DNA from 2 places in the Acuticoccus sediminis genome. Region 2 is predicted to be linked to the other one. Evidence: predicted binding sites of a transcription regulator. Region 2 holds the regulator's gene; the other holds the start of a gene.

Region 1 (15,972 bases), 1.1 Mb from region 2:
TCGGCGACCGCGTGGAGCGCCGCCTCGTCGGCCTTGAGGTCGAGGCTGACGACGCAGGCGAGGGCGCGCGGGTCGAGCACCGCCTCCGCCAGAACCTCGATCGCCGAGCTGACCGCCACCTCGGGATCGACGCCGCGCTCGGACCCCATGCCGAGCGCGACGGAGCGCGGCACGTAGGTGGGGACCGTCGTGGTGTGCTCGTCGAGCCGGGTGGCCGCGCGCACGGCGTTCTCCCCGCGCGGCAGGGCGGCGAGGAAGGGAACGTCCGTCGCGACGCCCTCGCCCGCGGCGAGCGCGGCGGCGAGCGCCTTGAACGGCCCCGGATCGGCGACGGACCAGCCCGTCGGCGGGTCGTCGAGGGCGATGCCGTGGCGCGTGTCCGAGAGGGCCGTCACGGTCGTGCGCACGCCGAACTCGGCGGCGAGCGCGTCGGCCATGCGCATCCCGCCGCGGTGGGCGCCGAGGAGCGGAACCACGGCGCTGCCGTCATCGGCGACGGCGACGACCGGCGGCTCGACGGTCTTGTCGGTCACGAGCGGGGCGACGCTGCGGATGAGGATCCCCGCCGCGCACACGCCGACGACCGACGTCCCCGAGGCGAAGAGGTCGGCGATGTGATGCGTCGCGGCGTCGAAGGTCACGTCGACGTCGACGGGCGCGATCCGCTTCACGTAGCCGTGGAGGCGGACCGGGCGGCCCGTGGCCTGGATCGCGGCCTTGGCGCGGCGCCCCGTCTCGAGGCCGGAGGGGCCGAGGACCACGACGGCGACCTCGTCCGTCACGGTGCGTTCGGTCTCCAGCGTCACGGCCGGGACGAGGATGGTCGAGAAGTAGGGCTTCACGCCCGCTTCCGCCTTCTCCAGCGGTTCGATGCGCTGGTCCGCGGCTGTGGCGCGGACGACGAGGGTCCCGGTGCGGCCGGCGTTGCGCACCAGCGCGGCAACGGCGTCGAAGTGCCGGCCCACCTTGTAGAGCACGACGGCGCCGGGAGCGGCGAGGGTGCGCCGCAGGAGGGCGATGTCGGCGGTCGACGGCAGGATCGTGAGCGGCGTCTCGCCTCGCACCAGCGACATCCCGGCGACGGCGGCGGCCGCGGTCGCGGCGGTGACGCCCGGCACGACCTCGATATTGACCCGCCCGGCGAGGCGGGCGGTGATCGACGCGGCGCTGCCGTAGAGCATCGGGTCGCCCTCGCACAGGAGGACGACCGAGCGGCCGCGGTCGAGGTGGCCCTCGATATCGTCCGCCGCGAGGTCGTAGGCGGCCTCGGCCGCGCCGTCGTTGCTCATCGGCACCGCGAAGGGCAGGTGCGTGGCGTTCTGCGTGTGGGCGGCTGCGATCCTTGCGGCGAAGCTTCCGGTGCTCGTCTCCGGATAGGCGACGACGTCCGCCGCTTCGATCACCCGGGCCGCCTTGAGGGTCATGAGCTCCGGATCACCCGGACCGACCCCGACGACTGTTAACGTCCCACGCATCACTTGACCGCTCGCCACTGGAGGACCGGCATCGCCGGCTTGAGCGCCATCAGACCGCCTATCGGCGCCGAATGCGACAACGCGATACGTGTAATCGTCCCGCCAAAGGTCGCATGTCGCGCGATGGTTGCGGCTTCTCCCGCAAGGGTTACGGCGTTGGTGACAAAGACGCCTCCGGCGGGGAGCGCGTCCCACAGCGCCGCGAACAGCGCATCATCCGCGACGGCCCCGCCCATGAAGACGTGCGTCGGCGGCGTGGCGCCGGCGATGGCGGCGTGCGCATCGCCCTCGCGCACCGCAGCGACGGTCCGGGTGGCGGCGAGGTTGGCGCGGATCGCGGCGATGCGGCCGGGGTGGCGCTCGAACAGCGTCGCGGTGCCGCCGGCGCGGCACCAGTCGATGGCGACCGCGCCCGACCCGGCGCCGATGTCCCACAGGTGCCCCGAGTGGGTGCCTCCATGGGGGATCCCGAGCGCGGCGATGGTCAGGAGGCGGATCTCGTCACGCGTGACGCAGCCGTCGTGCTCGAGGTCGTCGACGCGGACGGGCGACGGACCGCCGCGGCATTCGACGGCGAAGACGTTGAGCGGGTGGGCGTCCGGCCCCGCGGCGTCGGCGGCGAGGTCGGCCGCCGTGGTGCGGACCACGGCCTCTTCCGGCCCGCCGAGGGCCTCGAGGATCGCGACCGGGCTCTCGCCGTATCCCGCGCCGGCGAGAGCCGTGGCGATGGCCTTCGGCGCGGTGCCGTCGCGGGTGAGGGCGAGGATCCGCCGGCCCGGGACGGCGGACGACAGGATGTCCCGGGGCGGCGCGGTGTGCAGCGAGATCTGGGTCACGCCGTCGAGCGGCCAGCGCAGGGCCGCCGCCGCGAGGGAGAAGGCGGAGGGGGCGGGGTGGATGGTCATTTCGTCCGGAGCGAGGTCCCGCAGGAGGGTGGCGGCGATGCCGTGGAGGAGGGGGTCGCCGCTCGCCAGCACCGTCGTCGCCCGGCCGCGGCGATCGAGGAGCGCCGCGACGCCGTCGGCGAACGGGCGGGGCCAGGGGCGGCGGCGGGCGTCATCGATGCCGGCCGCCACGAGGAGGCGTTCCGGCCCGAAGACGGCCTCGGCCTGCAGCGCGTCACGCGGCGCGCCGGGGGCGAGCGCCCCCGACGGCAGGCAGCCGATCACGGTGAGCCACGGCTGGGTCACGTCGGACCCACCGGGCGGCGGGTCGCGGCGGATCCCGTCATGCGCCCTCGAGCTGGACTGTCGCGTTGGCGGCGGCGTTGACCGCTGCCCCGGCCATGGCCGATCCGCCCCGCCGCCCCTTCACCGTGGCGAAGGGGAAGGTCGCCATTGCGGCGAGCGCGGCCTTCGACTCCGCCGCGCCGACGAAGCCGACGGGGAAGCCGTAGACGGCGGCGGGCCGGGCACCCTGCCGGATGAGCTCCAGTAGCTCGAAGAGCGCCGTCGGAGCGTTGCCGATCACCACGACCGCGCCGTCTAGGTCGGCGGCGGCGCGGCGGATGGCGATCGCCGAGCGGGTGGTGCCGGCGGCCTTCGCCTCGGCCGGCGTCTCGGGGTCGTTGATGTGACAGCGCACCTGTTCCGGCGGCACGAAGCGCGCCGAGATCGCGAACCGGGTCATCTCGGTGTCGACGATGACGGGCCGTCCGGCGGCGAGCGCCCGCTGCGTCGCCTCGATGACCGGGCCGGAGACGATGATGTCGCCGAGGATCCCGGTGTCGCCGGCGGCGTGGACGATGCGCTCCGCGACGGGCGCCGCGGCGCCGAAGCGCGACAGGTCCGCCTCGGTGCGGATGATCGCGAAGGACTGCGCCGTGATCGCCTCGGGATCGCGCTCGTAGGCGTAGGCGCCGGCGGTCACGACGCTCACGGGGCCCAGCGGGTGCGCCTCGTGCGGGTAGCGCGGATGGTGGTGGCCGTGGTCGTGCCCGTGGTGGTCGTGGCCGTGGCCCTTGTGGCCGTGCTCGTGGTCATGGTCGTGGTGACCATGCCCGTGACCGTCGTGGGCGTGCCCGTGGGAATGGGCGTGCCGATGGTCGTCGGCGTGGGGCGTGTCGCCGTGATGGTGATGGTCGTGCTGGACGGGCGTCAGGACGCGGCAGGCGCCGGTACAGAAGGTGTCGCAGAGCCGGCACGTCTCGACCGATGCGCCCGGGGCGGACGCACCCATGCCCTCGACGTGGTGGTGGTGGCTTTCCTGCGGGGCGCCCACCTCGGCCTCGAAGCCGAGCACCTGCACGCGGTACTTGCACATGCCGCAGTTCATCGCCGCCGGCCCGTCGAGGAGCTCCGTCACGCGCTCGGCGAACGTGTCGATCACGGCCGGATGGTCGCCGAGGTAGGCGGCCTTGGCGAAGGCGATCTCCGGATGCCGCGCGGCCACCGTGTCGGTGAAGCCGTAGATGCGGTCGATCAGCACGCCGGAGAACAGGAAATAGGGGAAGACGACGACGCGCTTGAAGCCGAGCCGCGTGACCTTCTCGAGGCATGGCTCGACCAGCGGGAAGGTCACGCCGGAATAGGCCGTCTCGCACCAGCCGAAGCCGAAGCCCTCCCACAGGAGGCGCGCGACCTTCGCGACGTTGGCGTTGGCGTCCGGGTCCGACGCGCCGCGGCCGACGACGACGAGGCAGGTGTCCGAGGCCGGCGCCGGGCCGTGGGCCGCGTCGAGCGCCTCGACGGCGGCGCGAACGCGGTCGCCCGCGGCGCGCAGCATCCGCGCGTCGACGCCGAGCTCGCGCCCGTAGTCGATCCTGAGGCCGTTCGCGGCGGCGTAGGTGTTGAGGACGCTCGGAATGTCGTTCTTCGCGTGCATCGCCGCGAAGAGCATGCCCGGGACGGCGAGGATGCGCGAGACGCCAGCGTCCCTCAGCGCATCGAGCCCGTCCCGGATCACCGGATTGGCGAACTCCAGATACCCATACTCGACCGGCCAGTCCGGAAAGCGGCCCTTGAGCGCTGCGGCGACCGTCGCGAACTCGGTCACCGCGCTCCTGGACCGGGAGCCATGGCCGCAGACCATGACCCCGATACGCTCACTCACCGAAACTTCACCACCGCGACGACGGCAACGGCAAGGACGGCGACGACGGCGATGACCGCGCCGAGCGGGTCGACGGCGTGCGTGTGGCCGTCGGCGAGGGCGGTGTGGCCCGGGTGGGCGTAGGCGGCGGAGGTGGCGAGGAGGGTGGCGAGTCCGGTCGTCAGGGTGCGCATGTCGTCTCCGATTTGTGAGGCGCGCACCGGGATTGTGGGGGGATCCCGCCTTACGGCAGCCGTGGATCTGGCCCCCGGGTTGGGTCGGCCGCACCGCGATCGCTTTCAGTTCCTCCACGGAACGCTGCGCTCAAGGAGCTATCAGTCTGCCCAAACCGTGACAAGATCTTACGGTTCTGTGACTCGCCATGCCGGTGTGAACGAATTATTCACCTTACGTGTTTCGCTGGTGTCGGCCTGTCCCACGCTGGCACTGATCGATTGGGAAAGGACTTACTGATGCTGAAGGCACCGCTGTTTGTTGCTGCCATGCTCGTCATCGGCTCCGGCGCCATCGTGAGCGGCGTCCACGCCGAGGAGAACCCGAGTCTCGATATTTCGGGCAAGTGGAAGGGAAAAGGTTTCGTCCAGAAGGACGACAAGTCGCGCAAGATGAACGTGACGTGCCAGATCGAAGGCGAGCAGAACGGCAACGACATCGGCTTCGACGGCGAGTGCCGGGCGATGATGGTGCTGAAGCGGGCGATCGGCGCGGACATCCAGCGTGAGGGCGTGCGCTACCGCGGCACCTATGTCGGCTCCAACGCCGGCCCGGCGGAACTCGACGGCGGCCCGCAGGACGACGGGCGCATCGTCCTGACGATGACCTTCCCCAAGACGATCCACGGCGACGACATCGCGACCATGACGATCGAGCCGGCCAACGACTCGATGTTCAAGATCACCACGGTCGACACCATGGACGACGGCCAGACGAAGGTGACCACCGCCGAGATCACGTTCGAACGGAACTGATGGCCGGTCTCGCTTCCGGCATCCGGACGGCGCGGTGCGACCCCGCCACGGCGGCGACGGAAGGTGTCTGCCGGTGCGGCCATTCGGAAGGATGCGGCCGGCATAACGCATGCTTATGTGAGTGGCGCCGCGTGCGTCCGATTGGCGCGACGGATCGGTCATTTTCGGGTGCCGACCGGCGCCCGGGCCTCCATCGGGAGAGGTGAGGGCGGTGGAAATGCGCCGAAAGTCGTAGCGTTCCGGGGCGCTGGACCGGCCGCGACCCCGTCGGCAGGCGGATCGGCGAAGTGCCTCAGCGGAGAGCTGTTTTCGCGCCCTGCGACAGGGCGCCCCCTACCGGTTCTTCTTGCAGTTCCGCTGCACTCTTGCCATATCTTACGCAACTCGGAGGGTCTGTGCCCGCACAGCCCGCCGGCTCCGCTGGATAAACCATAGGAACCTCAATGGCGACCTGGAATCGGAACACGACTGTACGGCCGACCACTGGAGCCGTGCAGTATGACGCCTCCATTGACCAGGGCCTGCGCAGCTACATGCTCCAGGTCTACAACTACATGGCGATCGGCCTGGCGCTGACCGGTGTCGCCGCCCTGGGGGTGTTTGCCCTCGCCACCACGCAGGATGCCGCTGGCGCCGCCGCGCAGATCGGCAACGGCATCTACCTGACGCAGTTCGGCGTCACGCTCTTCACCACCCCGCTCAAGTGGGTCCTCGCCCTTGCCCCGCTCGGCATCGTCTTCTGGCTGTCGTTCGGCGTCCACAAGATGGATCCGGCCAAGGCGCGCGGTCTGTTCTTCCTCTACGCCGCGCTCGTCGGCGCGTCGCTGTCGACGATCTTCCTCGTCTACACCTCCGAAAGCATCGTCCGCGTGTTCTTCATCACCGCGGTCTCCTTCGGCGGCCTGAGCCTCTACGGCTACACGACGAAGAAGGACCTGTCCGGGATGGGCTCGTTCCTCATCATGGGAGTGATCGGCATCTTCATCGCGATGCTGGTGAACATCTTCCTGCAGTCGTCCGCGCTCCAGTTCGCCATCTCGATCATCGGCGTCCTGGTCTTCGCTGGCCTCACCGCCTACGACACGCAGCGGATCAAGGAGAGCTACTACGTCGGCGACGACGGTGCCGTGGCCGGCCGCAAGGCGGTGATCGGCGCGCTCCAGCTCTACCTGGACTTCATCATGATGTTCCAGTTCCTGCTGTCGCTGCTCGGCAACCGCAACTAAGACACACGGCCGGATACGGCTTCTGGAAGGGCGCGGACCACCGCGCCCTTTTTTGTTGTCCGCCGCCCGGGTGCCGGCAGGAACACGAGGCGATCCGCGCGGACTGGACGCGCATTTCGAGTCGCGGTCATAACGCTGTCACGAACGCTCCCTAGCGAGGCGACATGACGGCACCTCCCACCCGACAGTCGATTCTGAGATCCCTCGCGCTGGCCGAACCGGCGGAGCTCGCCGCCGTTCTGCAGCGCGTCGCGCCCGAGGCGCCGCACACCGTGGTGCGCGGGCCGGAGACCGGCCTCGTCATGGTGCGCGGCCGCATCGGCGGCGGCGGCGCTCCGTTCAACGCCGGCGAGGCGACCGTCTCGCGCTGCGTCGTGCGGCTCGCGAGCGGGGAGGTCGGGTTCGGCCACGTCATGGGGCGGGACGGCACGCGCGCGCGGCAGGTGGCGCTGCTCGACGCGCTGGCCCAGACACCCGCCCACGCCACCGCCGTCGCCAAGGCCGCCGTGACGCTGGAGCGGGACCGGCTCGCCCGCGAGGCCGGCCGCGCCCGGGAGGTGGCCGCGACGCGGGTGGACTTCTTCACCATGGTGCGGGGCGAGGACTGATGGAGAGCGCCATCCTCGAAGGCGCCTTCGCGGCGCCGGTGTTCGACTCGCAGGCGGCCTTCCGCGCGATCCTCGCCGCCCTCGCCGAGCCCGGGACGGCGCATCGCCTGCCCGCGTCCGCACCGCCCGCGCCGCTGTCCCCGACGGCCGGCAGCATCGCGCTGTCGCTGTGCGATCACGAAACGCCCGTGGCGATCGACCCGGCGTTCCGGGCCGCCGCGCCGTGGATCACCTTCCACACCGGTGCGCCGGTCACCGACGACCGCACGGCCGCGCGCTTCGCCTTCCTCTCCGGCCTCGACACGATCCCGCCGGGCTTCGGCGTCGGCGACGACCTCTACCCCGACCGGTCGGCGACGCTGGTCGCGCCGATCCGCCTCGAGGGACGCCGGATGACGCTGAGCGGCCCGGGGATCGACGGTACTCGCACCATAGCGGCGTCCTTCACCGACGCCTTCCTCGACGGCTGGGCGGCCAACCGCGCGCTCTTCCCGCGCGGCCTCGACCTCATCCTGGTCGACGAGATCAGCGGCGCGGTGCTGGCGCTGCCCCGGACCACGGAGGTGACATGTACGTCGCGGTAAAAGGCGGCGAGGCCGCCATCGCCAACGCGCACCGGCTGCTCGCCAAGGACCGGCGCGGCGACCCCGCCGTCCCCGAACTCACCGCCGTGCAGATCGCCGAGCAGCTGACCCTCGCCGTCGACCGCGTCATGGCCGAGGGCTCGCTCTACGACCCGGAACTTGCGGCCATCGCCATCCGCCAGGCGCGCGGCGACATGATCGAGGCGATCTTCCTCGTGCGCGCCTTCCGGACGACGCTGCCCCGCTTCGGCACGTCGCGGCCGGTCGACACCGGGTCGATGGCGCTCGCCCGGCGGATCTCGGCGACCTTCAAGGATCTTCCCGGCGGCCAGGTTCTGGGCCCGACCTTCGACTACACCCACCGCCTCATCGAGGAGGACCTGTCCGCCGAGCCGCCGGCGACCGCCGACCCGCTCGGTCCCGCCCCGCGCGTTACGGACGTCCTGGGCGGCGAGGGCCTCGTCGAGCCGGACGGACAACACGGCACGGCCGGGGGCGGCGGCGAGGAGGAGCCGGGCGACCTCACGCGCGAGGCGACCGTGCCGCCGCTGTCGCGCGCCGTCCGCCTGCAGGCGCTCGCCCGGGGCGACGAGGGCTGGCTCCTCGGCCTCGCCTACTCGACGCAGCGCGGCTACGGCCGCAACCACCCGTTCGTCGGCGAGATCCGCACCGGCGTGGTGGAGCTCGAGCTCGACATTCCCGAGCTCGGATTCGCCGTCACGCTGGGGGCGATGACGCTGACCGAGTGCCAGATGGTCAACCAGTTCCACGGCTCGGCCACGGAGCCGGCGCAGTTCACGCGAGGCTACGGCCTCGTGTTCGGCCGGGTCGAGCGCAAGGCGATGTCGATGGCGCTGGTCGACCGCGCCCTCCGGGCCGACGAGTTCGGCGAGGACCGCGTCGCGCCGGCGCAGGACGAGGAGTTCGTCATCGCCCACTCCGACAACGTCCAGGCCACGGGCTTCGTGGAGCACCTGAAGCTGCCGCACTATGTGGATTTCCAGGCCGAGCTGGAGCTCGTGCGCAAGCTGCGCGCCGCCGCCGAACGCGACGCGGCGAGGCGCGGGGACGCGGATCGGGACCGCCAGGAGGCCGCCGAATGAGCCCGCGCCCGGCGGCCGCCCGCCCGTCGCAACCGCCGGAGGCCGCCCAATGACCAACGCCCGCGCCATCGTCCTCGCCGGAGCCCTCGTCGCGCTCGGGATCGCCGTGCAGCCGCTCGTGCGCGGCGCCGCCGTGACGCCGGCGGTCGCCCAGAACGACGCCGATCTCCAGGCCTTCGCCGACTTCCTCGGACAGCAGCACCAGCAGACGCTGACGGGTCTGGAGCAGATCTACGACCGCCTCGGCGAGACCAACGACCTGCTCGCGCGGATCGCCGACCACATGGCGCCGCCGCCCGTCGAGACCGAGAAGCCCAGAGCGCAGCGGCGATGACGACGACGCTCACCTACAACTTCGCCTACCTCGACGAGGCGACGAAGCGGATGATCCGCCGCGCCATCCTCAAGGCCGTCGCGATCCCCGGCTACCAGGTCCCGTTCGCGAGCCGCGAGATGCCGATGCCCTATGGCTGGGGCACCGGCGGCGTGCAGGTCACCGCCGCGCTGATCGGCCCGGACGACACGCTGAAGGTGATCGACCAGGGTTCGGACGACACCACCAATGCCGTCTCCATCCGCGCCTTCTTCGCCCGTGTGGCGAACGTCGCCGTGACGACCCGCACGGAGGAGGCGACGATCATCCAGACGCGCCACCGCATCCCCGAACGGCCGCTGACCGCCGGGCAGATCCTCGTCTATCAGGTGCCGATCCCCGAGCCGCTGCGTTTCCTGGAACCGCGCGAGACCGAGACGCGGGTGATGCACGCTCTCGAGGAGTACGGCCTCATGCACGTGAAGCTCTACGAGGACATCGCGCGGCACGGCCATATCGCCACCACCTACGCCTACCCGGTGAGGGTGGAGGGCCGGTACGTGATGGACCCCTCGCCGACGCCGAAGTTCGACAATCCGAAGATGAACAACTCGCCCGCCCTCCAGCTGTTCGGTGCGGGGCGGGAGAAGCGCATCTACGCCCTGCCGCCCTACACCGAGGTGGTCAGCCTCGATTTCGAGGACCATCCGTTCGAGGTGCAGGCCTTCGAGGAGCCGTGTGCGCTGTGCGGCGCGACGGGCGTCTACCTCGACGAGATCGTGACCGACGACCGGGGAGGGCGCATGTACGCCTGCTCGGATACGGACTACTGCGAGCAACGCCGTGCCGGATGACCTCGCCGGGCTGGTCCTCAGGGCCGCCGACATCGGCGACGCCGACGCGCTGAACCGCCTCACCAACCTTCCGGGCGTGCGTTACGGAACGCTGCGCATGCCGTTCACGCCGCTGTCGGCGACGCGCACGATGCTGGCGAACGAGGACCCGAACGTCCACCGGATCGTCGCGATCATGGGCTGCAAGCTGGTCGGCATCGTCACGCTGTTTCGCGGCGTCGACCGCACCGCGCACAAGGCCGGGATCGGCATCTGCGTGCATGACGCGTTCACCGGCCGCGGCGTCGGCAACGCACTCATGGCGGCGGCGACCGACCTCGCCGACAACTGGCTGGGGCTGCGCCGTCTGGAGCTCGACGTCTCCGTCGACAACGCGGCCGCGATCCACCTCTACGAGAAGCACGGCTTCGAGCACGAGGGGGTCAAGCGCGCGGACAGCCTGCGCGGCGGGATGCTCGAGGATGTGCTGATGATGGGGCGCCTTCGCGACGCGCCGCCGCGCCAGAGCCCGGAGGGCGCCCGATGACCGAGACGCCCCTCCTTCGCGTCGAGGCGCTCACCACCCGCTACGGCAGCAGGACCGGGTGCGAGGACGTCTCGTTCGCCCTGTGGCCGGGTGAGGTCCTCGCCATCGTCGGCGAGTCGGGGTCCGGCAAGACGACCCTCCTCAACTCCGTCTCGCGGCGCATCGAGCCGACGTCGGGCACCGTCACCTACACGATGCGCGACGGCACCCCGCGCGACCTCGCGACGCTGACGGAGGCCGAGCGGCGGCATCTCGGCCGCACCGACTGGGGCTTCGTCCACCAGAACCCCGCCGACGGGCTGAGGATGAGCGTCTCCGCCGGCGGCAACGTGGGCGAGCGGCTGATGGCGGTCGGCAGGCGTCACTACGGCGATATCCGGCAGGTCGCGGCGGACTGGCTGGAGCGGGTGGAGATCCCGGCCGACCGGATCGACGACGCGCCGCGGACCTTCTCGGGCGGCATGCGCCAGCGCCTGCAGATCGCGCGCAACCTCGTCACGCATCCGCGCCTCGTCTTCCTCGACGAACCGACGGGCGGGCTCGACGTCTCGGTGCAGGCGCGGGTCCTCGACGTGATGCGCCGCCTCGTCGCCGACATGGGGCTCTCGGCCATCCTTGTGACGCACGACCTCGCCGTCGCCCGCCTGCTGGCGGACCGGATGATGGTGATGAAGGACGGCCACGTCGTGGAGGAGGGGCTGACCGAGCGCGTGCTGGAGGACCCTCAGCACCCCTACACCCAGCTCCTCGTCTCCTCGATCCTGGCAGTCTGACGGCATGACGACGCAACCGACCGGCGGCGCGACGATCCTCGAGGTGGAGGGCCTCGCCAAGACGTTCACCATGCATCTGCGCGGCGGGGTCCGCCTCCCGGTGGTCGCGGACGCCGCCTTCAGCGTGGCGGCGGGCGAGTGCGTCGTGCTGGGCGGCCCGTCCGGGGCCGGCAAGAGCTCGGTCCTCAAGATCGTCGCCGGCACCTACGCGGCCAACCATGGCGCAGTGCGGGTGCGTCACCGGGGCGGGATGGTGGACACGACGCGCCTCTCCGCGCGCGAGATGGGCGCAGTGCGGCGCGAGACCATCGCCGACGTCACCCAGTTCCTGCGCGCCATCCCCCGCGTTCCGGCGATCGACCTCGTGGCCGCGGCCGGCACCGGCGAGACGGCACGCGATGAGGCGGCGCACCTCCTGACGCGGCTCAACCTGCCGGAGCGGCTGTGGTCGCTGCCGCCGGCGACCTTCTCGGGCGGCGAGAAGCAGCGGGTGAACATCGCCGCCGGCTTCATCCGCCGCACGCCGCTCCTGCTGGTGGACGAGCCGACCGCGAGCCTCGACCACGCCAACCGCGAGGTCGTCGTCGAACTGATCCGCGAGAAGAAGGCCGCCGGAACCGCCGTTCTCGGCATCTTCCACGACCGCGACGTGCGCGATGCGGTATGCGACCGCGTCGTCGACGTCACGAAATTCGCACCGGGGGACGCCGCGTGAAGCTGTCCGAGGCACCGACCATCCACCCCACCGCGACGGTGACCGACACGACCATGGGGCGCTGGACCGATGTCGGCGCCTACACCGAGATCAGCGCGTCGAGCTTCGGCGACTACAGCTACATCGTCGACGACGGGCAGGTGCTGTTCTCGACGGTGAAGAAGTTCGCGTCGATCGCCTCGCACGTGCGGCTCAACCCCTCGAATCACCCGATCGAGCGGGCCGCCGCGCATCATTTCACCTACCGCTGCGCCGACTATTTCGAGGACGCCGAGCACGATACCGGCATCTTCGAGTGGCGCCGTGCCGATACCGTCACCATCGGCAACGACGTGTGGATCGGGCATGCGGCGACGGTGATGCCGGGCGTCACGGTGGGTGACGGGGCGGTCATCGGCTCGGGCGCGGTGGTGACGCGGGACGTCGCCCCGTACACGATCGTCACCGGCATCCCGGCGCGACCGTTGCGGCCGCGCTTCCCGGCCCGCATCGGCGAGCGGCTGATGGCGCTCGGCTGGTGGGACTGGAGCCATGAGCGCCTGCGCACCGCGCTCCCCGATTTCCAGGCGCTGCCGGTGGAGACCTTCCTCGAGAAGTACGAGTAGAACGCCGCTCAGGGGTCCTTCTTCTTCAGCCGCGCGGCGTTGGCGATCACGAGGAGCGCGCCGGCCACGAAGGCGATGGGGACGGCGTCGTCCTTGGTGAGCCGGCCAAACGGCGTGGCGGCGAGCTGGTCGGCGATGCTGCGCCGTGGCGGGCGCTTGCGGCGCGGCGGCGGCGGGACGGGCTCCGGGGCTGGACGCCGCCGGTCGAGCCGGTCGAACGCGCGGCGCAGCACCGGCCGCGCGCCGGCGACGGCCCGCCGTGTCCGCGCCTCGCCTTGCCGCACGGCACCGCGCGTCGCCTCCGTACCCCGGTCGACGAGGTCGAGGAGGCGCTCGCGGGCCAGCGCTCGCGCCGACAGCGGGACCTTGCGCAGCGCCGGGGCGCCCTGCGCCGTCTCGGCGCTCGCCTCCAGCGCGACCAACCGCTCGTCCTCGAGGACCATCACAAGGCTGAACGCGGCCAGGGCGGTAAGGTCGACGAGACCGTAGAGCCCTTGCTGCGCGGCCGGTCCGATGAGGTCGAGGAGGCTCGGGCCGAGGAGGGCGATCGCCGGCCACATCGTCCACAGCACCATCAGGGTCCGCGCGTGCCGCTCGTAGACGTCGAGGCGCGCGGGGCCGCTCGCGACCGCGGCCTCGCGCACCGGGCCGCGCAGCAGCGCGAACATCAGCCCCATCGTGAGCAGCGAGACGACGAACCAGATCCACGCCGCCGCACCTGTCTGCCCGACCGCGACGGCGCGCGTCGCCACCATCGCGACGTCGAGGAAGACGACCGTGAGCGCCGTCGGCAGCAGCGCCTGACCCGCCGGGACCGCGGTCGCGAGCAGGGACGCGGCGAGCACCGGCGTCGTGAGGAGCCAGATGACGTGGTGCGTGTCGACGGGGTGCGGGCCGACGTAGACCGCCGCGCCGCGCGCCATCACCACGTAGTAGAGCGCGGCCATCAGCGCAGCGCCGCCGTGAAGCGCCGTGCGGGCCGCCTGACGCGGCGTCGCGAAGCCGCCGAGGGCGAGGATCGCGACCGCGCCGATGGCGAGGCCGGCGGCGACGACCCATTCGATGGCGGCGCTCATCGCGCGGGTCCGCGGTGGACGGTGCGCCGCAATGTCGACGGACTGTCACAATCATGTGTGAGATGACGGCTGCGGTGGTCTATCCCAGGCATCGCTCGCTCCCACACGCTCCGTATTGTTTGTTGCGTAGCAAACGAAGGTGCCCGGGATTGGTTCGCCTCACAGCCGACGAAGGTTCGATGCGTTACGCCGTCTATCTGACCCCGCCCGACGGGGCGCCCCTTGCCGAAGCCGCCGCCACGTGGCTCGGCCGGTCGCCGTTCCCGGGCCCGGCCGGGCCCGCCGCCGCGCCCGCCTTGGCGCTTCCCGAGGTGCCGGCGCGCTACGGCTTCCACGCCACCATGCGCGCCCCGTTCGTTCTGGCGGAAGGGCGCACCGAGGCCGACCTTCTCGCCGCCTTCGAGGCGTTCGCGGCGCAGCGCTCCGTCCTGCACCCTGTGCTCGCCATCGCGCCCCTGTCGCGCTTCGTCGCGTTCCGGTCCGACGATCCGGCGCTGAGCCGCGCGGCGCAGGAGACGGTGGAGGCGTTCGAGCCGCTGCGGGCGCCGCTGACCGAAGCGGACCGCGCCCGGCGCAGCCCCGACAAGCTCACCAGCCGCGAACTGGATCTTCTCGAGCGCTGGGGATACCCCTACGTCATGGAACGTTTCGTGTTTCACATGACCCTGTCCGGACCGGTGGGGGAGAGTTTAGACACCGTCACCGCCGCCGCCAAATCCCATTTCGGTGCGCTCGACGGTGCGCCTCACCCCCTCATTCTCGCCATCTATCGGGAGGATGAGCCGGGCGGCCCCTTCCATGTGATCGCGACGCAGAACGCCGCCGCCTCCTCCAACTCGGACCGATCCCGTTGACCACGCTGACCAATGCCACTCTCGTCCTCCCCGATGAGGTGATCCGCGGCCACATCGTGCTCGAGGACGGGCGCATCGCCGCCATCGGCGAGGGCGACGCGCGCGGCGAGGACATTGAGGGCGACATCATCGTCCCCGGCCTGATCGAGCTGCACACCGACCACCTGGAGACCCACGTCGCGCCGCGCCCGAAGGTGCGCTGGAACGTGACGGCGGCGATCCAGGCGCACGACGCGCAGATCGCGGCATCCGGCATCACCACGGTGCTCGACGCGCTGCGGGTGGGCCTCGACGCGGACGCCGACATCTCCTCGCAGGATTCGCGGAACTTCGCGGACGCGATCACCAGCGCCCAGAACGAGGGGCGGCTGAGGGCCGAGCATCACTTCCACCTCCGTTGCGAGGTGTCGGACGAGATGGCCGTCTCGGGCTTCGAGCTCTTCGACGACGTGCCCGAGGTGCGTCTCATCTCGCTGATGGACCACACGCCCGGCCAGCGGCAGTTCCGCTCGCTGGAGGCCTACCGGATCTACTTCCAGGGCAAGAGCGGCATGTCGGATCCCGAGTTCGAGCTGTTCCAGGCCGAGCGTCGGGCGCGGGCGGCGATCTGGTCGGACAAGAACCGCAAGGCGCTGGCGGAGCGGGCCAGGGGACGCGGTGTCATCATCGCGAGCCACGACGACGCGACCACGGAGCATGTCGACGAGGCGATCCGCGACGGCGTGACGCTCGCCGAGTTCCCGACCACGGTGGAGGCAGCGGCGGCGTCGCGCGAGGCGGGGATGCAGATCCTGATGGGCGGTCCGAACCTCGTTCGCGGCGGCTCCCACTCCGGCAACGTTTCGGCCGGGGAACTGGCGGACAAGGGGATGCTGGACATCCTGTCGTCGGACTACGTGCCGTTCTCGATGCTGCAGTCGGCGTTCGTCCTGTCGGACCGCGAGGGGTGGAGCCTGCCGGCGGCCGTCGCGACGGTGACGGCCAATCCGGCGCGCGCGCTGGACATGCCCGACCGCGGCACCCTCGTTGAGGGGCTCCGCGGCGATATCGTGCGGGTGCGCCGCACCGGCGCGGGCGAGATCCCGGTCGTGCGGAGCGTCTGGCGCGCGGGCGACCGCGTCCTCTAGCCGTCGGCCGAGGGTCGGCCGCCGCCCGCCCGGGCCGGTCAGGCGGCGCGGACCTCGGTGAGGAAGCTGGCGAACACGTCGCGGAGCTGGGTGGTGACGTCGCTCATCCGCGTT
Region 2 (15,972 bases):
TGGGGCTGGGCGCGATCCTGATCGGCATATCGCTGGTCGGAATCCTGTTCGGGTCGATCCTCTACAAGGGCATCCCCGCCTTCTGGCAGGCGACGCTTCACCTGAACCTCACCTTCGATCCCGAGATCATCGACATCGACCCCCGGCCGACGCAGCAGCCCGGCCAGTCGGCGGCCGACTTCCACGACGAGCTGCTCTCCTGGCAGCGCGCCCTTCGCCGGGCCAAGTGGGACAGCCTGATCCAGGCCGCGATCGCCAAGGACGTCCCGGCCGCCGGCGCGCCGGACATGCGCCGCACGGCGTTCGGCCTCGTCGCCTCCAACGAGCGCGTGAAGCTCTGGGAGATGGTCGAGAAGGATCCCGGCATCATCGGCCAGACCGTCCCGGTCGCGCTGGTGGCGTCGGAGAACGTCGACGTCTGGCTGAAGGGCAACATCGACCGCGACCTGCCGCAGCGCTTCCAGCAGCTCTCGGAGGAGCAGCAGAAGTGGTCGGACGAGCTCTACAAGGACGGCGTCATCCGGATGGACTTCGCCTCGTCCCTGTTCACCAACGTCGACTCGCGTTCCTCGGGCGCGACGGCGGGTCTGCTGGGCGCCATCGTCGGCTCTGTCATGATGATGCTCATCGTCATGGTGGTGGCGGTGCCCGTCGGCGTGATGGCGGCGATCTACCTCGAGGAGTTCGCGCCCAAGAACCGGGTGACCGACCTCATCGAGGTGAACATCAACAACCTCGCGGCGGTGCCCTCGATCGTGTTCGGCCTGCTCGGCGCGGCGGTGTTCATCAACTTCTTCGGTCTGCCGCTGTCGGCGCCGCTGGTGGGCGGCCTCGTCCTCTCGCTGATGACGCTGCCGACGGTGATCATCGCCTCGCGCGCCGCGCTGCGTGCGGTCCCGCCGTCGATCCGCCAGGCCGCGCTCGGCATCGGCGCCTCGCCGACGCAGGCGATGTTCCACCACACGCTGCCGCTCGCCGTTCCCGGCATGCTGACCGGCGCCATCATCGGCGTCGCCCAGGCGCTGGGCGAGACGGCGCCGCTGCTCCTCATCGGCATGAACGCCTTCGTCGCGTCGGTGCCGTCGACCCCGCTCGACCAGTCTTCCGCGCTTCCGGTGCAGATCTATCTCTGGCAGGGCAACGAGAACCGCAACTTCTTCGAGTCGCGCACGTCCGCGGCCATCCTCGTCCTGCTCGGCGTGATGATCACGCTGAACGCGTTCGCCATTTTCATGCGCCACCGCTTCGAGCGCCGCTGGTAATCAAGGACCGATCACATGACCGCTGCTCAAGTCATGGCCGAAGCGCCCAAGACCAACAATCCGCACGCCCACAACCGCTTCCAGACGATCCGCATTCCCGATCCCGCGCCGCGCCCGGTGAAGATCGAGGCGCGGGACGTCTCGGTGATCTACGGCTCCAAGGAGGCCGTGCACGGCATCTCGATCGACATTCCGGCCCAGGCGGTGACCGCGTTCATCGGCCCGTCCGGCTGCGGCAAGTCGACGTTCCTGCGCTGCTTCAACCGCATGAACGACACGATCCCCGGCTGCCGCGTGCTCGGTGAGATCATGATGGACGGCGAGGACCTCAACGACCATTCGCTGGACGTGGTGCTGCTGCGCGCGCGTGTCGGCATGGTGTTCCAGAAGCCGAACCCGTTCCCGAAGTCGATCTACGAGAACATCTGCTACGGCCCGCGCATCCACGGCCTCGCGCACAAGAAGGCGGACCTCGACGTCATCGTCGAACGGTCGCTGGTCCGCGCCGGTCTCTGGAACGAGGTGAAGGACCGCCTGCACGAGCCTGGCACCGGCCTCTCCGGCGGCCAGCAGCAGCGCCTGTGCATCGCCCGTGCGATCGCGGTGGAGCCGGAAGTCATCCTGATGGACGAGCCGTGCTCGGCGCTCGACCCGATCGCCACCGCGACCGTCGAGGGCCTCATCAAGGAGCTGCGCGAGAACTACACGATCATCATCGTGACGCACTCGATGAGCCAGGCGCAGCGCGTCTCCGACCGGACGGCCTACTTCCACCTCGGCGACCTCATCGAGGAAGGCCCGACGTCGAGCATCTTCAACGACCCGCAGGAGCCGCGTACGCGCGACTACATCTCCGGCGTTTTCGGATAAGTTTAAGCAACCGCCTTTGGTTCGAGTGAGGAGCAGCGCGTTGGTGCTGGCACGTGATCGGGACCGCGAGCTTGTCAGTCTCGCGGCGGAGGTCGCCGAGATGGGCGGCCTCGCTGAACATTTGGTGATGGACTCGGTGACCGCGCTGACGCGCATCGACACGCAGCGTGCGCGCGCCGTCATCGAGGCGGACCAGCGCCTCGACGCGATGCAGCGCAGCGTCGAGAACCATGCCGTCGACCTGATCGCGGCGCACCGTCCGCAAGGCAAGCCGCTGCGCGAGCTGGTCGCGGCGATGCGCATCTCCTCCGACCTCGAACGCGTCGGCGATCTCGCCAAGAACAACGCCAAGCGCGTTCTCGCGATCGAGGGGCGGGCCTACCCGCCGCGCGTGGCGCTCGGCGTCGAGCACATGTCCGACATCGCGCTCGAGCAGATGAAGTCGGTGCTCGACGCGTTCACCTCGCAGGACCTCTCGGCGGCGCTCGACGTGCGCAGCCGCGACGACGAGATCGACGCCATCTACACGTCGATCTTCCGCGAGCTGCTGACGTACATGATGGAGGATCCGCGCAACATCACGTTCTGCACGCACCTCCTGTTCTGCGCCAAGAACATCGAGCGGATCGGCGACCACGCCACCAACATCGCCGAGAACATCCACTATCTCATCACGGGCGAGCAGCCGGTCGAGGCGCGGGCCAAGGGGGACTCCTCGTCGTACCTGTCCGCCGACTGGGCCGAGCCCGAGAACGGTCGCGGAGGCCACTGACTTGCCGCAGGTCATGATCGTCGAGGACGAGGAGCCGCTGGTCCTCGTCCTGCGCTACAACCTCGAGGCGGAAGGCTACGACGTCGAGAGCGCCAGCCGCGGCGACGAGGCGGAGCTGAAGCTCCTGGAGGGCCTGCCGGACCTTCTGATCCTCGACTGGATGCTGCCGGGCCTGTCCGGGATCGAGCTGTGCCGGCGCCTGCGCTCGCGGCCGCAGTCGGAGAACCTGCCGATCATCATGCTGACGGCGCGCGGCGAGGAGACCGAGCGCATCCGCGGCCTCGCGACGGGCGCGGACGACTACGTGGTGAAGCCCTTCTCGACGCCGGAGCTGATGGCCCGGGTCCGCGCCATTCTGCGGCGCACCAAGCCGGCGGTGGTCTCCACGCTGCTGAAGGCCGGCGACATCGAGCTCGACCGCACGACCCACCGCGTGCGCCGCGCGACGCGCGAGGTGCACCTCGGCCCGACCGAGTTCCGCCTGCTGGAGTTCCTGATGCAGTCCCCCGGCCGCGTCTTCACGCGCGAGCAGCTCCTCGACGGGGTGTGGGGGCGGGACGTCTACGTGGACGAGCGCACGGTGGACGTGCACATCGGCCGACTGCGCAAGGCGATCAATCGCGGCAAGGCCAAGGATCCGATCCGCACCGTGCGCGGCGCGGGCTACGCCTTCAACGACCAGTTCCACATCCGCTGAGCGGAGGGGCGTCGCCGGCATCCGGCGTGGGGCGCGCCTCGGCGCGCCTGCCGGCCCCGCCCGATCGGCGGGCCGGCCGTGTCGGCCGCGTCAGTTCGACTTGGTCGAGCGGCGCGACGGGAAGGCCTGCTCGCAGTGCGCGCTGCAGTACGTCTCGCCCACCGCGACGCGGGCGCCGCAGAAACGGAAGTCCGCGCTCGACGGATCGCCCACCGGCCAGCGGCAGTGCGCGGAGGAGAGCTCCATGAGGGTGATGCCGTCGGTCAGGTGCACGACCTCTGCGACCGGCCGGGGCGCGGTCTCCATTTCCGGCTCCTCGACCACTTTGACGGCCACCGCGCCGGCGGCCATTACACGCGGCGCCGCGGCGGGCTTTGCCACCGGCGGCGGCGCACTGCGGGCGCGGGTCGCCCGCGCCTGGGGGGCTTTGACCCGGCCGGAGAGGCCGAGCCGGTGGATTTTGCCGATCACCGCGTTACGGGTCACGCCGCCCAGCGAACTGGCGATTTGCGAGGCGGACATGCCTTCTGCCCACATCTTGCGCAAAACCTCGATCCGCTCGTCGGTCCAGCTCATCGCGAATCCCTTTGCTCACGGCCGATCCACACGCGGTCCACAGCCCAAACCGGTGGGTGCGGGGCACTATGGAGTCGGGCGATGTCTTGCCTTTACCCGCGGAATCGTAAGAGATTTGAGGATTCACGGTCTAGAGTCGGCGAGTCCACGGCGACTCAAACCTTGCTTTTTCCCCAACCATCGGAAAGAAAGCCCGCCTGTTCCGCAGTAGCCCGTTGGGGGCGCTCGGAACGACCTTCGCATACATCGCGAGTGAACCCATGACGACGAACAGCCTGTTCCCGACCTACAACCGCGCTGACATCTCCTTCGAGAAGGGTGAGGGCGTGTGGCTCGTGGGCTCCGACGGGCGACGATACCTCGACATGGGGTCGGGCATCGCCGTCACGGGCGTCGGCCACGCGCACCCGCACCTCGTCGCCGTGCTGCAGGAGGCGGCCACGAAGGTCTGGCACACGTCCAACCTCTACCGCATTCCCGAGCAGGAGCGCCTCGCCGACCGGCTGACCGCCGCGACGTTCGCCGAGCGCGTCTTCTTCTGCAACTCGGGCGCCGAGGCGAACGAGGCCGCGATCAAGACCGCGCGCCGCTATCAATATGTGAGCGGGCACCCCGAGCGGACGCGCATCATCACCTTCACGGGCGCCTTCCACGGCCGCACGCTGGGCGCGCTCGCGGCCACGGGCGTCGCCAAGTACATGGAGGGCTTCGGCGAGCCCGCGCCCGGATTCGACAAGCTGCCGCTCGGCGACATCGACGCGGTGAAGGCCGCCGTCGGCCCGGAGACCGCCGCGATCATGGTCGAGCCCGTGCAGGGCGAGGGCGGGATCCAGATGGTCGACCGCGGCTTCCTGCAGGCGCTGCGGCAGATCTGCGACGACAACGGACTGGTCCTGATCTTCGACGAGATCCAGACCGGCGTCGGCCGCTTCGGCACTCTCTTCGCCTACGAGGCGCTGGGCGTGACGCCGGACGTCCTGACCTCCGCCAAGGGTCTCGGCGGCGGTTTCCCGATCGGCGCGTGCCTCGCCACCGCCGCGGTGGGCGATGCGATGACGCCGGGCACCCACGGCACCACCTTCGGCGGCACCCCGCTCGCCTGCGCCGTCGCCAACGGCGTGCTCGACGTGATCCTCGCCGATGGCTTCCTCGACGAGGTGAAGCGCAAGGGGGCCTTCCTCATGCAGTCGCTGTCGAGCGTCGTCGACTCGCACCCCGAGGTGTTCGAGGGCGTGCGCGGAGAAGGGCTGATGATCGGCGTCAAATGCCGCGTCGCGGCGGCCGACGTCGCGACGGCGGCGCGCGATGCCGGCCTGCTCGTCATTCCGGCGGGCGACAATGTGGTGCGCTTCCTCCCCGGCCTCGTGGCCACGCAGGAGGATCTGCGCGAGGCGGCGCAGCGGCTCGAAGCGGCAGGCGTGGCCGTCGAAAAGGCGAAGAAGGATACCGCGGTCGTATGACCCCCAAGCACTTTCTGGACATCGCGTCTCAGACCCCTGAGGCGCTCCGCGCCATTTTGGACGAAGGCCACCGGGTCAAGGCGGAGGGGCGCATCCGCACCGACCGCCTGCGCGGCAAGACGCTCGCCATGCTGTTCGAGAAGCCGTCGACGCGGACGCGCTTCTCGTTCGACCTCGCCATGCGTGAGCTGGGCGGCGACACCATCGTCGCCTCCGGCAGCGAAATGCAGCTCGGCCGCGGCGAGTCGCTGGCCGACACGGCGACGGTGCTGTCGCGCTACGTCTCGGCGGTGATGATCCGCATGCTCGACCACGGGGGCCTCACCACCTTCGCCGAGGCGGCGCAGGTGCCGGTGATCAACGGCCTGACGCGCAAGTCGCATCCGTGCCAGATCATCGCCGACCTCATCACCATCGAGGAGCGCGTCGGTGCCCTCGAGAAGCAGACGCTCGCCTGGGTGGGCGACGGCAACAACGTGCTCGCCACGCTTCTGGAGGCCGCCCCCAAGCTCGGCTTCAGGATGAGGATCGCGACGCCGCCGGAGTTCGCCATGCGCCCGATGCTGATCGACACCGCGCGCCGTCTCGGCGCCGAGATCGAGGTCGGCACCGAGCCGCAGGGCGCGGTGCGCGGCGCCGACGTCGTCATCACCGACTCCTGGGCCTCCATGGGGGACGAGGACGAGGAGGAGCGGCGCCACGTCTTCCGCCCCTACCAGGTGAACGAGGAGCTGATGAAGGTGGCGGGACCGTCCGCGATCTTCATGCACTGCCTCCCCGCCCACCGCGGCGAGGAGGTGACCAACGCGGTGATGGACGGCCCGCAGTCGGCGGTGTTCGACGAGGCCGAGAACCGCGTCCACGCGCAGAAGGCGATCCTCGCCTACGTGTTCGACCGCCTCGGCTGAGGTGGCTGCCGGCGGCCCTCGCGGCCGCCGGTGCTCGGCCCGTCCGCGGCGCGTGCCGGGACGGACCTCCGGCCGGCGGGCAGGGCGGCGACCCGGAAGTAGGTCCGGTCTCTCTCTGAGACGATCGGTGCAATTCCGAACCGACCGCCGACGGATGCATTCTCCCCGGTATGGACGCGCTCTCCGACATCCTCGCGACCGAGTTCGGCCACGTCCCCGGGCCGGGGGCGGTCGTGATCGTGCTGCGCATCGTCGGAGCCGCGGTGCTGTGCGGCGCAATCGGCATGGAGCGCGAGGTCAGCGCCCACCCGGCGGGACTGCGGACCAACATGCTCGTCGGCATCGCCTCGGCGACGTTCGCGGTGATCGCCCTCGGTCTCATTGCCGACGTCAAGGGCGACGACATGCGCTTCGACCCGCTGCGCCTGATCGAGGCGGTGACGTCGGGCGTCGCCTTCCTCGCGGCCGGGCTCATCGTCCTGACGCGCGGTCATGTCCGGGGGCTGACGACGGGCGCCAGCGTGTGGTTGTCGGCGGCGGTGGGGCTGGCCGTCGGGGTCGGGCAGTGGCTCCTCGCCGTGGTGGTCACGGGGGTGGGCCTCGTCGTGCTGATCGCCGTCGCCCGGCTGGAGCGCGGGCTCGGCCTGTCGGGCAAGAAGCACCGGGACGACCGGCACGAGTAGTGCATCGGCCGCCGTGTGGCGGGCTGGTTTGAAATTCCTATATAGTGGGCCTGCCTTACCGCAGGAGACGTCCGCGCGTCGCGCCCGACCAGGGCCGGCGGCCGTATCATCACGCTGAAAATAAGGTTCTTGTTGTGACCGCCACTGCCGACGATTGTGTCCTACCGTTCTCCGTCGAGGAGCTCGACGTGCGTGGCCGCGTCGCGCGGCTCGGGTCGTCGCTCGATTCGATTCTGCGCCGGCACGACTATCCGCCCGCCGTGTCCCGCCTGCTGGGCGAGGCCGTGATCCTCAACGTCCTTTTCGCCACCGCGCTGAAGATGGAGGGCCGCGTCGTCCTCCAGATCCAGTCGGACGGACCCGTGTCGCTGCTCGTCACCGACTTCACCACGCCCGAGGGGCTGCGCGGCTATGCCCGCTTCGACCCCGAGGCCGTCGCCGCGCTCGCCGACGACCACACCCTGCGTGACATCGTCGGCGAAGGGACGATGGCGCTCACCATCGACCCGAAGGATACGGTGCGCCGTTACCAGGGGATTGTGGCGATGACGGGCGACAGCCTGGAGGAGGTGGCGCACACCTACTTCACGCAGTCCGAGCAGATCCCGACCATGGTGCGCCTGGCGGTTGCCGAGACGATGGAGCGTCGCCCCGGCGAGGAGCCCCGCCGGAGCTGGCGCGGCGGCGGCGTGACGGTGCAGTTCCTGCCCGACGCGTCCGACCGCATCGTCGTTCGCGACATCGCGCCTGGCGACGCGCCGGACGGTGCCGCCCGCGACGAGCGGGAGGAGGACGACGCCTGGGTCGAGGCTGCCGCCCGGACCCAGAGCGCGCAGGACTACGAGCTGGTCGACCCGGACATCTCGGCCGAGCGTTTGTTGCTGCGTCTGTTTAACGAGCGGGACGTGCGGGTGTTCGACCCGTTCAGCTTGAGTGCAGACTGTCGCTGCTCAACTGACAAGATCAAGACGATGCTTGACCAGTTCAGCCACGACGATCGGACCTCGATGGTCGAGGACGGCGCGATAAAGGTGACATGCGAGTTCTGCAACACACAGTACGTGTTCGACCCGGACACACTGGACGAGCGCGGGGCAGCGCACTGACGCCCCGCCGGACGAGGGCCGCGCTGTGAGGCGCGCTCTCGTCCGGCTGTTGCGTCTGGCCGCGCAGGCGATCCTGCCGGCCGTCATCCTGTTCGCGGCCTGGGCCTGGACCGACCGCCTCGTCGACGGGGGGGCGGCGGACCACGCGGCCCGCACCCGGCCTGCAGAGACCGTCTATTCCGTTACCGCCGTCGACGCCGAGATCGCCACCAACCGCGCCACCTTGCGCGCCTTCGGCGAGGTGGTGGCGCTCGAGAGCGCGGAGCTGCGCGTCGCCTCGCCCGGCCGCGTCGTCGAGGTTCACCCGGACCTTGCCGTCGGCGGCATGGTGGACGAGGGGGCGACGCTGGTGCGCATCGACCCGTTCGCCTACTCCGGCGCGCTGCGCGAGGCCCGTGCCCAGCTGAAGGAAGCCGAGGCCGCCGCTCGCGAGGCGGAGAGCCGCATCGCCATGGGCCGCAGCGACCTCGCCCGCGCCGAGGAGCAGCTCACCCTCGCCACCCGGGACCTCGACCGCGCGACCACGCTGCGCAGCGGCACCATCACCGACCGCGCCGTCGACGAGCGGCGCCTCCTCGTCAGCCAGCGGCAGCAGTCGGTCGATCAGGCGCGCTACAGCCTCGAGGGGGAGGAGGCGCGCCTCGACCAGCAGCGCGCCCAGATCGACCGCCTGGAGTGGACCGTCGAGGAGGCGGAGCGCGCGCTGGAGGATACCGTCCTCGCCGCCCCCTTTCGCGGCATCGTCCTCAACGAGACGGCGGCGCTCGGCCGGATCTTCCAGGCCAACGACGTCGCCGTGACGCTGGTCCGCGCCGACGGGCTGGAGGTGCGGTTCGTGCTGTCCGACGAGCGCTACGGCCGCCTCATCGCCGGCAAGTCGCTGATCGGCGCGAAAATCGCCGTCGCCTGGCTGATCGGCGACGAGCCGCTGACCTACACCGCCGTCGTCAACCGCATCGGCGCCAAGGTGGCGAGCGACACCGGCGGCGTCGACGTCTACGCCCGGCTGGAGCTGCCGCCGGGGGCGCTGCCGCGTCCGGGTGCCTTCGTCGAGGTCGCGGTGCCGGACCGGCCGCACCCGCAGTCCGCCCGCGTGCCGACGACCGCCCTCTACGGCGACCACGTCTTCGTCATCGGCGACGACGACCGGCTGGAGCGCATCCCCGTGACCGTCCTTGCCCGGGACGGGTCGGAGGCGATCGTGCGCGGCCCGCTGAAACCGGGCGACCAGATCGTGACGACGCGCCTCGCCGAGGCGGGCGACGGCCTCAAGGTGCGCCGCGTCGATCTGGACGACACCGGCGAAGCCCGGCGCGAGCCGTCCTGATGCGGCTCATCGCGGGGTTCGCCCGCCACCCCAACGCCGCCAACCTCCTGATGGCGCTGATGCTCGCGGTGGGCGTCTACGCCCTGACCGGGCTGACGACCCGGTTCTGGCCGCCTGCGAACCTCAACGAGGTGGAGGTGCGCATCCCCTGGCCGGGCGCCAGCGCGGAGGACGTGTCCGACAACATCCTGACCGCCGTGGAGCCGGCGGTGCGCTACCTCACCGGCGTCGACAGCATCCGCTCCATCGCCCGCGAGGGCTCGGCCTTCACCTCGATCGAGTTCGAGGCCGGGACGGACATGCAGAAGGCCTACTCCGACGTGGAGCAGGCCGTCGACGCGATCACCACGCTTCCCGACGACGCCGAGCGCCCGAAGGTGCGCTTCGACCGGTTGCGCGACCCGGTCGCCAAGGTCTCCGTCTCCGGCCCGTTCTCCGAGCCGGCGCTGCAGACGTTCGCGCGCCGCATCCGCGACGACCTCATGGCGCGCGGTCTGGACCAGGTGTCCCTCGGCGGCGCGCGGGACCGGGAGATCGTGGTGGATGCGCGCGAGCACGACCTGCTGCGCCTCGGCCTCACGGTGGAGGACGTCGCGACGGCGGTGCGCAACAACACGCTGGACCGCCCGTCCGGCGTGGTCGAGGGCGTGGTGGAGCGGCAGGTTCGCGTCCTCGCCGCCGGGAAGACGCCGGAGGAGATCGCTGCCTTCCCGGTCAAGACGCTGCCGACGGGCGAGGTCGTGACCGTGCGCGACGTCGCCAACGTCGCGGAGGGGTTCGAGCGCGCCTCGGTGTCCGGCCTTCGTGACGGCGATCCGGCGATCGAGCTCACCATCGAGCGCGCGCCGACCGCCGACGCGCTCGCCGCCGACCGTACCGTGCGCGCCTACCTCGACGAGCTGCGCGCGACGTTGCCGCCGACTCTGCACGTCAAGCTCTACGACGTGCGCACCGAGATGCTGTGGGAGCGCATCTCGCTCCTCGTCACCAACGGCTGGCAGGGGCTCGCGGTCGTTCTCGTCGTCCTCTTCATCTTCCTCAACGCGCGCATCGCCTTCTGGGTCGCGCTCGGCATTCCGGTGGCGTTCGCGGGCACGCTGGCGGTGATGCTGGCGACCGGTCAGTCGCTCAACATGGTGTCGCTGTTCGCGCTCATCATGATGCTCGGCGTCATCGTCGACGACGCCATCGTGGTGGGCGAGCACGCCGACACGCTCGCCGCGCGCGGAGTGCCGCAGACGGACGCGGCCGTCCGGGGCGCGACCGAGATGCTGGTGCCGGTGCTCGCCTCCTCGCTGACGACGGTCGCCTCGTTCGCGCCGATCTTCCTGATGCGCGACGTGATGGGGCAGATGATGTCGGCGATCCCGCTGGTGGGCATCGCGATCATCGTCGCGTCGCTCATCGAGTGCTTCCTCGTGCTGCCGGGGCACCTCGCGCACCAGGGCGGCTCGCAGCTCGCGCTCGGCCGCCTCCTGCGCCTCACGGTCCTCGCGGGGCTCGGCGCGGCGTTCATCGGCGGGCTGGTCCAGGCCTCGTCCTGGCTGCTGACCAACGGGACCACGGCAGCGCAGGGGCTGGCCGTGCTGCGCCCGCTCATCGAGCTGCCGCCGGCGCTCCTCGCGGTGGTGGCGATCCTCGCCGGGCTCGCCTTCGCCGCCTTCGTGGAGCGCCGCCTCGCCCGCCGCCGGCACAGGGCGCCGCGCGATCCGCTGACCCGCTTCCGGGCCGGGTTCGACCGGACGTTCAACCGCCTGCGCGACGGGGCGTTCACCCGGATCGTGCGTGCCGCCTACACCTTCCGCTACGCCACGCTCGCCTTCGCTGTCGGCAGCGTCATGGTGGTGGTCTACGGCCTCTACATCGGCGGCGGGCACATCAAGTTCATCTTCTTCCCGTCGCCGGAATCGGAGTTCATCACGGCGCGGGTGGAGTTCCACCCCGGGACCCCACGCGAGCGCGCCATCGCCGGGATCGAGGCGATCGAGGCGTCGCTGCTCGAGACCGAGGCGCGCCTCGCCGAAAGGGGCGACCTCGTCGCCGACGCCTACGCGCTGATCGGCCGGGCCGGCCGCGACCGGGGGGACAACCTCGCGACGCTGTCGGTGCAGCTCACCCCGTCGGAGCGGCGCGAGGTCAGGACGCCCGATCTCGTGCGCGCCTGGCGCGAGGCGCTGCCGGACCTTGCCGGCGTGAAGGCGGCCTCCATCGCCGAGCGTCGGGGCGGACCGCCGGGCCGCGACCTCGACCTGCGCCTCACCGGGGCGTCGCCCTCGGCGCTGAAGGCGGCGGCGACGGAGGTGATGTCGGCGATCGAGCCGTGGGACGGGGTGTCGGGCGTCGCGGACGACCTGCCCTACGGCAAGCCCGAGATCGCGATGCGCCTGACGCCGCGCGGCGAGGCGCTGGGCTTCACGCTGGAGTCGGTCGGCACACAGGTCCGCGGTGCCTTCGAGGGCGAGATCGCGCGCCGCCTGACGCTCGGTCCGGACGCCGAGGAGGTGCCTGTGCGCGTGCGCCAGCGCACCGCCGGCCGGGAGATGACCATCGACGACCTCTTCCTGCGCTCGGCGACGGGCACGTTCGTCCCGGCGTCCGAGGTGGTGGAGATCGAGGAGCGCAATACCTTCGCGATGATCCTGCGGCGCGACGGGGACGTGACGATCGCCGTGACGGCGGACGTGGACCCGGACGTGACGACGCCCCAGGCGGTGACCGAGCGCGTCGCGTCCGAGGTCCTTCCGATCGTCGAGGCGCGGCATGGGGTGCGGGGCGAGTTCGGCGGCCGCGACCGGGAGCGGCGGCGGTCCTTCGAGGACCTGCAGAACGGTGCCTACCTGGCGCTCTTCGTGATCTACGTGACGCTCGCCCTGGTGTTCGGGTCCTACTGGCGGCCGGTGGTGATCATGCTGATCATCCCCTTCGGCGCGGTGGGGGCGATCCTCGGCCACTGGGTGATGGGGATGAACCTCACCATCGTCTCGCTCGTCGGCCTGCTCGGCCTCGCCGGCATCCTCGTCAACGACTCCATCATCCTGGTGAAGCGGTTCGACGAGCGGCTTGAGGAGGGCGCGGGATTCGACGGCGCGGCGGTGGGGGCGAGCGCGGACCGGCTGCGGGCGGTGCTCCTGACCTCGCTGACGACGATCGGCGGGCTGGTGCCGCTCCTGTTCGAGACGTCGATCTCGGCGGAGTTCCTGAAACCGATGGCGGTGACGATCGTGTTCGGCCTGGCCTCGGCGACGGTGCTCGTCCTGGTGCTGGTGCCGAGCCTGCTGGGCGTCGGCCGGGACATCGGCCGGCTCTTCTCGCTGCTGATCGGGCGGCGGCGCGACGCCGGAGGCCACGGGCTCGGCCGCGCGTCATAGCGCGGTCGCCCGCTAAGCCTCAGTGGATCGCTGGGGTATCCGGGCTGGCCTGCGCCTCGCGCACCGCGCTGTTGATCGCGTCGTTGAACTCGTCGCGGGTGAAGGGCTTGGCGAGGAGGTTCACCGAGGCGGGCAGGCCGACGCGCTCCTCCACGCCGAGGTCGGCAAATCCCGAGACGAAGACGATCGCGGTTTCGGGGTGCTGTTCCTTCACCTTCTCGGCGAGCTCGCGCCCGTTCATCGCGAGCGGCATGACGACGTCGGTCACGAGGAGGTCGAGCCGCGGGATGCCTTTCAGCAGGCGGAGCGCCATCGGCCCGTTCTCGGCCGCGGTGACGGTGTAGCCGAGCCGCTCCAGCAGCTTCACGGTGTGCTCGCGCACCATGACGGTGTCGTCGACGACGAGGGCGTGCGGATTGTTGGCGGCGGCACCGAGGCCGAGGCGGGCCATGGGCCACGCCGTCCGCGTCACGTCGTTCGAGGCGGTGGACACGAACGGGGCGGCGGCCGTTGCGGCGGTGGATGTCGGTACGCCATCGGCGGGCTGGGGGGCAGGCGCGGTCACGGTGGCCTCGGCGGGTGGGGGGCAGGGGGACGGTTCGGACGGCGGGGTCGCATCCGTGTCGGGGCCGGACCTCTCGTCCAGACCCAGGGCCAGCATGAGGCTCTGACGCAGGGCCTCGCCCTGGCGGTTGGGGGCAAGCAGGACGGACAGCAGTGACACTTCGTCACGTGCCAGGTCTTCGAGTTCGCCTTCGCGCTCGCGGTTCACTTCATCAGACGCGTCTGGCATCGGAGGCTCTCAGCACCTTGGTTACTGACTGGGGCGACACGCGAACTGTCTCTTGTGGAGATTGCCCGTGGCTTGTGCGCGACGGGGCGCGGTGAAAACCGGCCAGCGCGGGGGCATGGTTCGCGGACGCCTCCGGGCTGGCGCGCCGGCCGGCCGGTGGGCGCCGAGGGGTCAGTCGAGAATGTAGCCGACGCCGTGGACGGTGCGGATGCGGTGGGGGTCGGTCAGCTTGAGCTTCTTCCGCAGGCCGGAGACGTAGACGTCGATCCGGCGGTCGAGCGGGTCGCGGCTGCCGGGGCCGACGACCTCGCGGTAGAGGCCGTCGCGGCTCAGCACCTGGCCCTGGTTGCGGAAGAGGCAGACGAGGGTGCGGAACTCGGCGTCCGAGAGGAGGGCGCGACGGCCGGCGCCGTCGTAGACGGAGCGCCGCGGCTCGTCGATGGTCCAGTCGCCGAGGGCGGGGCCGGGCCTTGCGTCGGGCTCGCTCGTCGGTGGCGTTGGGACGGACTGGTCGCGGATGAACTGGATGCGGGCGGCGTGGCGGCGCAGGCGTGCAGCCAGCTCGCGGTTGTTGAACGGCTTGGTGACATAGTCGTCGGCGCCGACTTCGAGGCCGATGATCCGGTCCATGTCCTCCGACGCGCCGGACATGATGATGGTGCCGACCATCGGGTCCAGCGAGAGGCGGCGCACCAGGTCGAGGCCGTTCCCGTCCCGCAGGGTGAGGTCGACGAGCGCGATCATGACGTCCTGGTCTTCGAGCACGGCTTCGGCGGCGCGGACGCTGTCGGCGGTCGCGACGCGGAACTTCTCGCGCTTCAGGATCTGGGCGACGAGTTCCTGAACCTGGATCTCGTCCTCGACCACCAGCACGAGCGGATGGGTCGCGCCGCTGGCACTGTCGATCCGTCCGTTGCCGTTTCCCGCGTCCACGTTCGAACCTCATGTGTCGAATCCATCTGAGGTTTTACAATTGATTTGAGGTTGCGGCCAGTCCCCCCTGAACTTCTGGTATAATTCCCCTCCCAAAACCAGTGCTTTAGGAAGCTCGACTTAATTTCACCGCCGCAGCTACTAATTGAAAATCGATGAAGTTGTAATGGCGCAAGCGTTGAGTATCCATCTGCTGTACGATGGGGACCGAGGCAGTGTTTCCGCGGGGTGAGGCGAATTCGCCCACCCCGGACATAGTATGGAGGCAGTGCAGACTCGGGCTTGGGCGCCTCGTTCGGGGCGCGGAGACGTACGATGACAGAGCGGTCCGCCCTGATGCTGCTGGTCGAGGACAATCCGGCCGACGCAATTCTGATGGAAGAGGCCATCTCCGGCAGCGGCATCCAGCTCGTCGTGGTGGAGGGCGGCGTCGACGCCTGCGCCTACGTGAACGGGCAGCGACCGTTCGAGGGAGCGCAGCGTCCCGACCTGATCGTTCTCGACCTCAACCTGCCGGACATGAACGGCAAGGACGTGCTGGCGACGATGAAGTCCTCCATCGGCACGCGGACCATCCCCGTCGTCGTGTTTTCCAGCTCCCGTGCCAGCGCCGACGTGGATGAGACGTATGAGCTCGGCGCAAACTCATATATGCAAAAGCCGCTCGAGCTGGGGGCCTATCGTGAAGTCATAGACTCGCTCGAACGTTTTTGGTTTTCGGCGGTTCGCTTGCCGCGATCGACGCAGATGGGTATTGCCTGAAGGCAAAACCTATGGGCCGAAATTGTGGCAAGACTCTTGCTTCGACCTAGACGCGCACAAGTCGCAGTCGAAGGAGCAAGAGAATGAAAAGAACAATCGTCGCGGCCGCTGTTCTGGCCGCAGGCGTGCTGCCGGCCGCCGCGCAGGATGTCGAGTGCCCCATCAAGGTTGGCGTCCTGCACTCCCTCTCCGGCACGATGGCGATCTCTGAGACCACCCTCAAAGACACCATTCTGATGCTGGTCGATCAGCAGAACGAAAAGGGTGGCCTCCTCGGATGCCAGCTCGAAGCCGTCGTCGTCGATCCCGCGTCGGATTGGCCCCGCTTCGCCGAACTTGCCCGCCAGTTGCTCACCGTCGACAAGGTTGACGTAATTTTCGGCAACTGGACGTCCGTGTCGCGCAAATCCGTGCTTCCGGTCATCGAGGAGCTGAACGGCCTCCTGTTCTACCCC

What was found. Region 2 encodes PhoB, which activates phosphate uptake and scavenging genes when phosphate is short. Its sites were predicted from a motif close to TGTCATNNANCTGTCAT; they were not measured.
Region 1: a site for PhoB is predicted at 6,846-6,862, ahead of phnG (phosphonate C-P lyase system protein PhnG). Genes of this name have one in related genera too.

Annotation. Positions count from the first base shown of each region.
Region 1 is NZ_QHHQ01000001.1:1,353,163-1,369,134, forward strand. Features, by position in the region: gene cobJ (precorrin-3B C(17)-methyltransferase) at 1-1,475, opposite strand, end outside; gene cbiE (precorrin-6y C5,15-methyltransferase (decarboxylating) subunit CbiE) at 1,475-2,665, opposite strand; gene DLJ53_RS36755 (precorrin-8X methylmutase) at 2,703-4,526, opposite strand; gene DLJ53_RS35110 (DUF6732 family protein) at 4,523-4,699, opposite strand; gene DLJ53_RS05845 (hypothetical protein) at 4,979-5,494, shown strand; gene DLJ53_RS05850 (Bax inhibitor-1/YccA family protein) at 5,938-6,720, shown strand; gene phnG (phosphonate C-P lyase system protein PhnG) at 6,885-7,328, shown strand; gene phnH (phosphonate C-P lyase system protein PhnH) at 7,328-7,912, shown strand; gene DLJ53_RS05865 (carbon-phosphorus lyase complex subunit) at 7,897-9,015, shown strand; gene DLJ53_RS05870 (hypothetical protein) at 9,065-9,349, shown strand; gene DLJ53_RS05875 (alpha-D-ribose 1-methylphosphonate 5-phosphate C-P-lyase PhnJ) at 9,346-10,182, shown strand; gene DLJ53_RS05880 (GNAT family N-acetyltransferase) at 10,172-10,708, shown strand; gene phnK (phosphonate C-P lyase system protein PhnK) at 10,705-11,481, shown strand; gene phnL (phosphonate C-P lyase system protein PhnL) at 11,486-12,196, shown strand; gene DLJ53_RS05895 (DapH/DapD/GlmU-related protein) at 12,193-12,801, shown strand; gene DLJ53_RS05900 (bacteriorhodopsin) at 12,810-13,877, opposite strand; gene DLJ53_RS05905 (DUF1045 domain-containing protein) at 14,057-14,731, shown strand; gene DLJ53_RS05910 (alpha-D-ribose 1-methylphosphonate 5-triphosphate diphosphatase) at 14,728-15,858, shown strand; gene DLJ53_RS05915 (methyl-accepting chemotaxis protein) at 15,897-15,972, opposite strand, start outside.
Region 2 is NZ_QHHQ01000001.1:274,026-289,997, reverse strand. Features, by position in the region: gene pstA (phosphate ABC transporter permease PstA) at 1-1,262, shown strand, start outside; gene pstB (phosphate ABC transporter ATP-binding protein PstB) at 1,296-2,132, shown strand; gene phoU (phosphate signaling complex protein PhoU) at 2,176-2,904, shown strand; gene phoB (phosphate regulon transcriptional regulator PhoB) at 2,906-3,601, shown strand; gene DLJ53_RS01165 (GcrA family cell cycle regulator) at 3,692-4,177, opposite strand; gene DLJ53_RS01160 (aspartate aminotransferase family protein) at 4,438-5,637, shown strand; gene argF (ornithine carbamoyltransferase) at 5,634-6,545, shown strand; gene DLJ53_RS01150 (MgtC/SapB family protein) at 6,716-7,228, shown strand; gene DLJ53_RS01145 (Hsp33 family molecular chaperone) at 7,273-8,334, shown strand; gene DLJ53_RS01140 (efflux RND transporter periplasmic adaptor subunit) at 8,360-9,661, shown strand; gene DLJ53_RS01135 (efflux RND transporter permease subunit) at 9,661-13,029, shown strand; gene DLJ53_RS36325 (response regulator) at 13,049-13,822, opposite strand; gene DLJ53_RS01120 (response regulator transcription factor) at 13,994-14,755, opposite strand; gene DLJ53_RS01115 (response regulator) at 15,071-15,517, shown strand; gene urtA (urea ABC transporter substrate-binding protein) at 15,601-15,972, shown strand, end outside.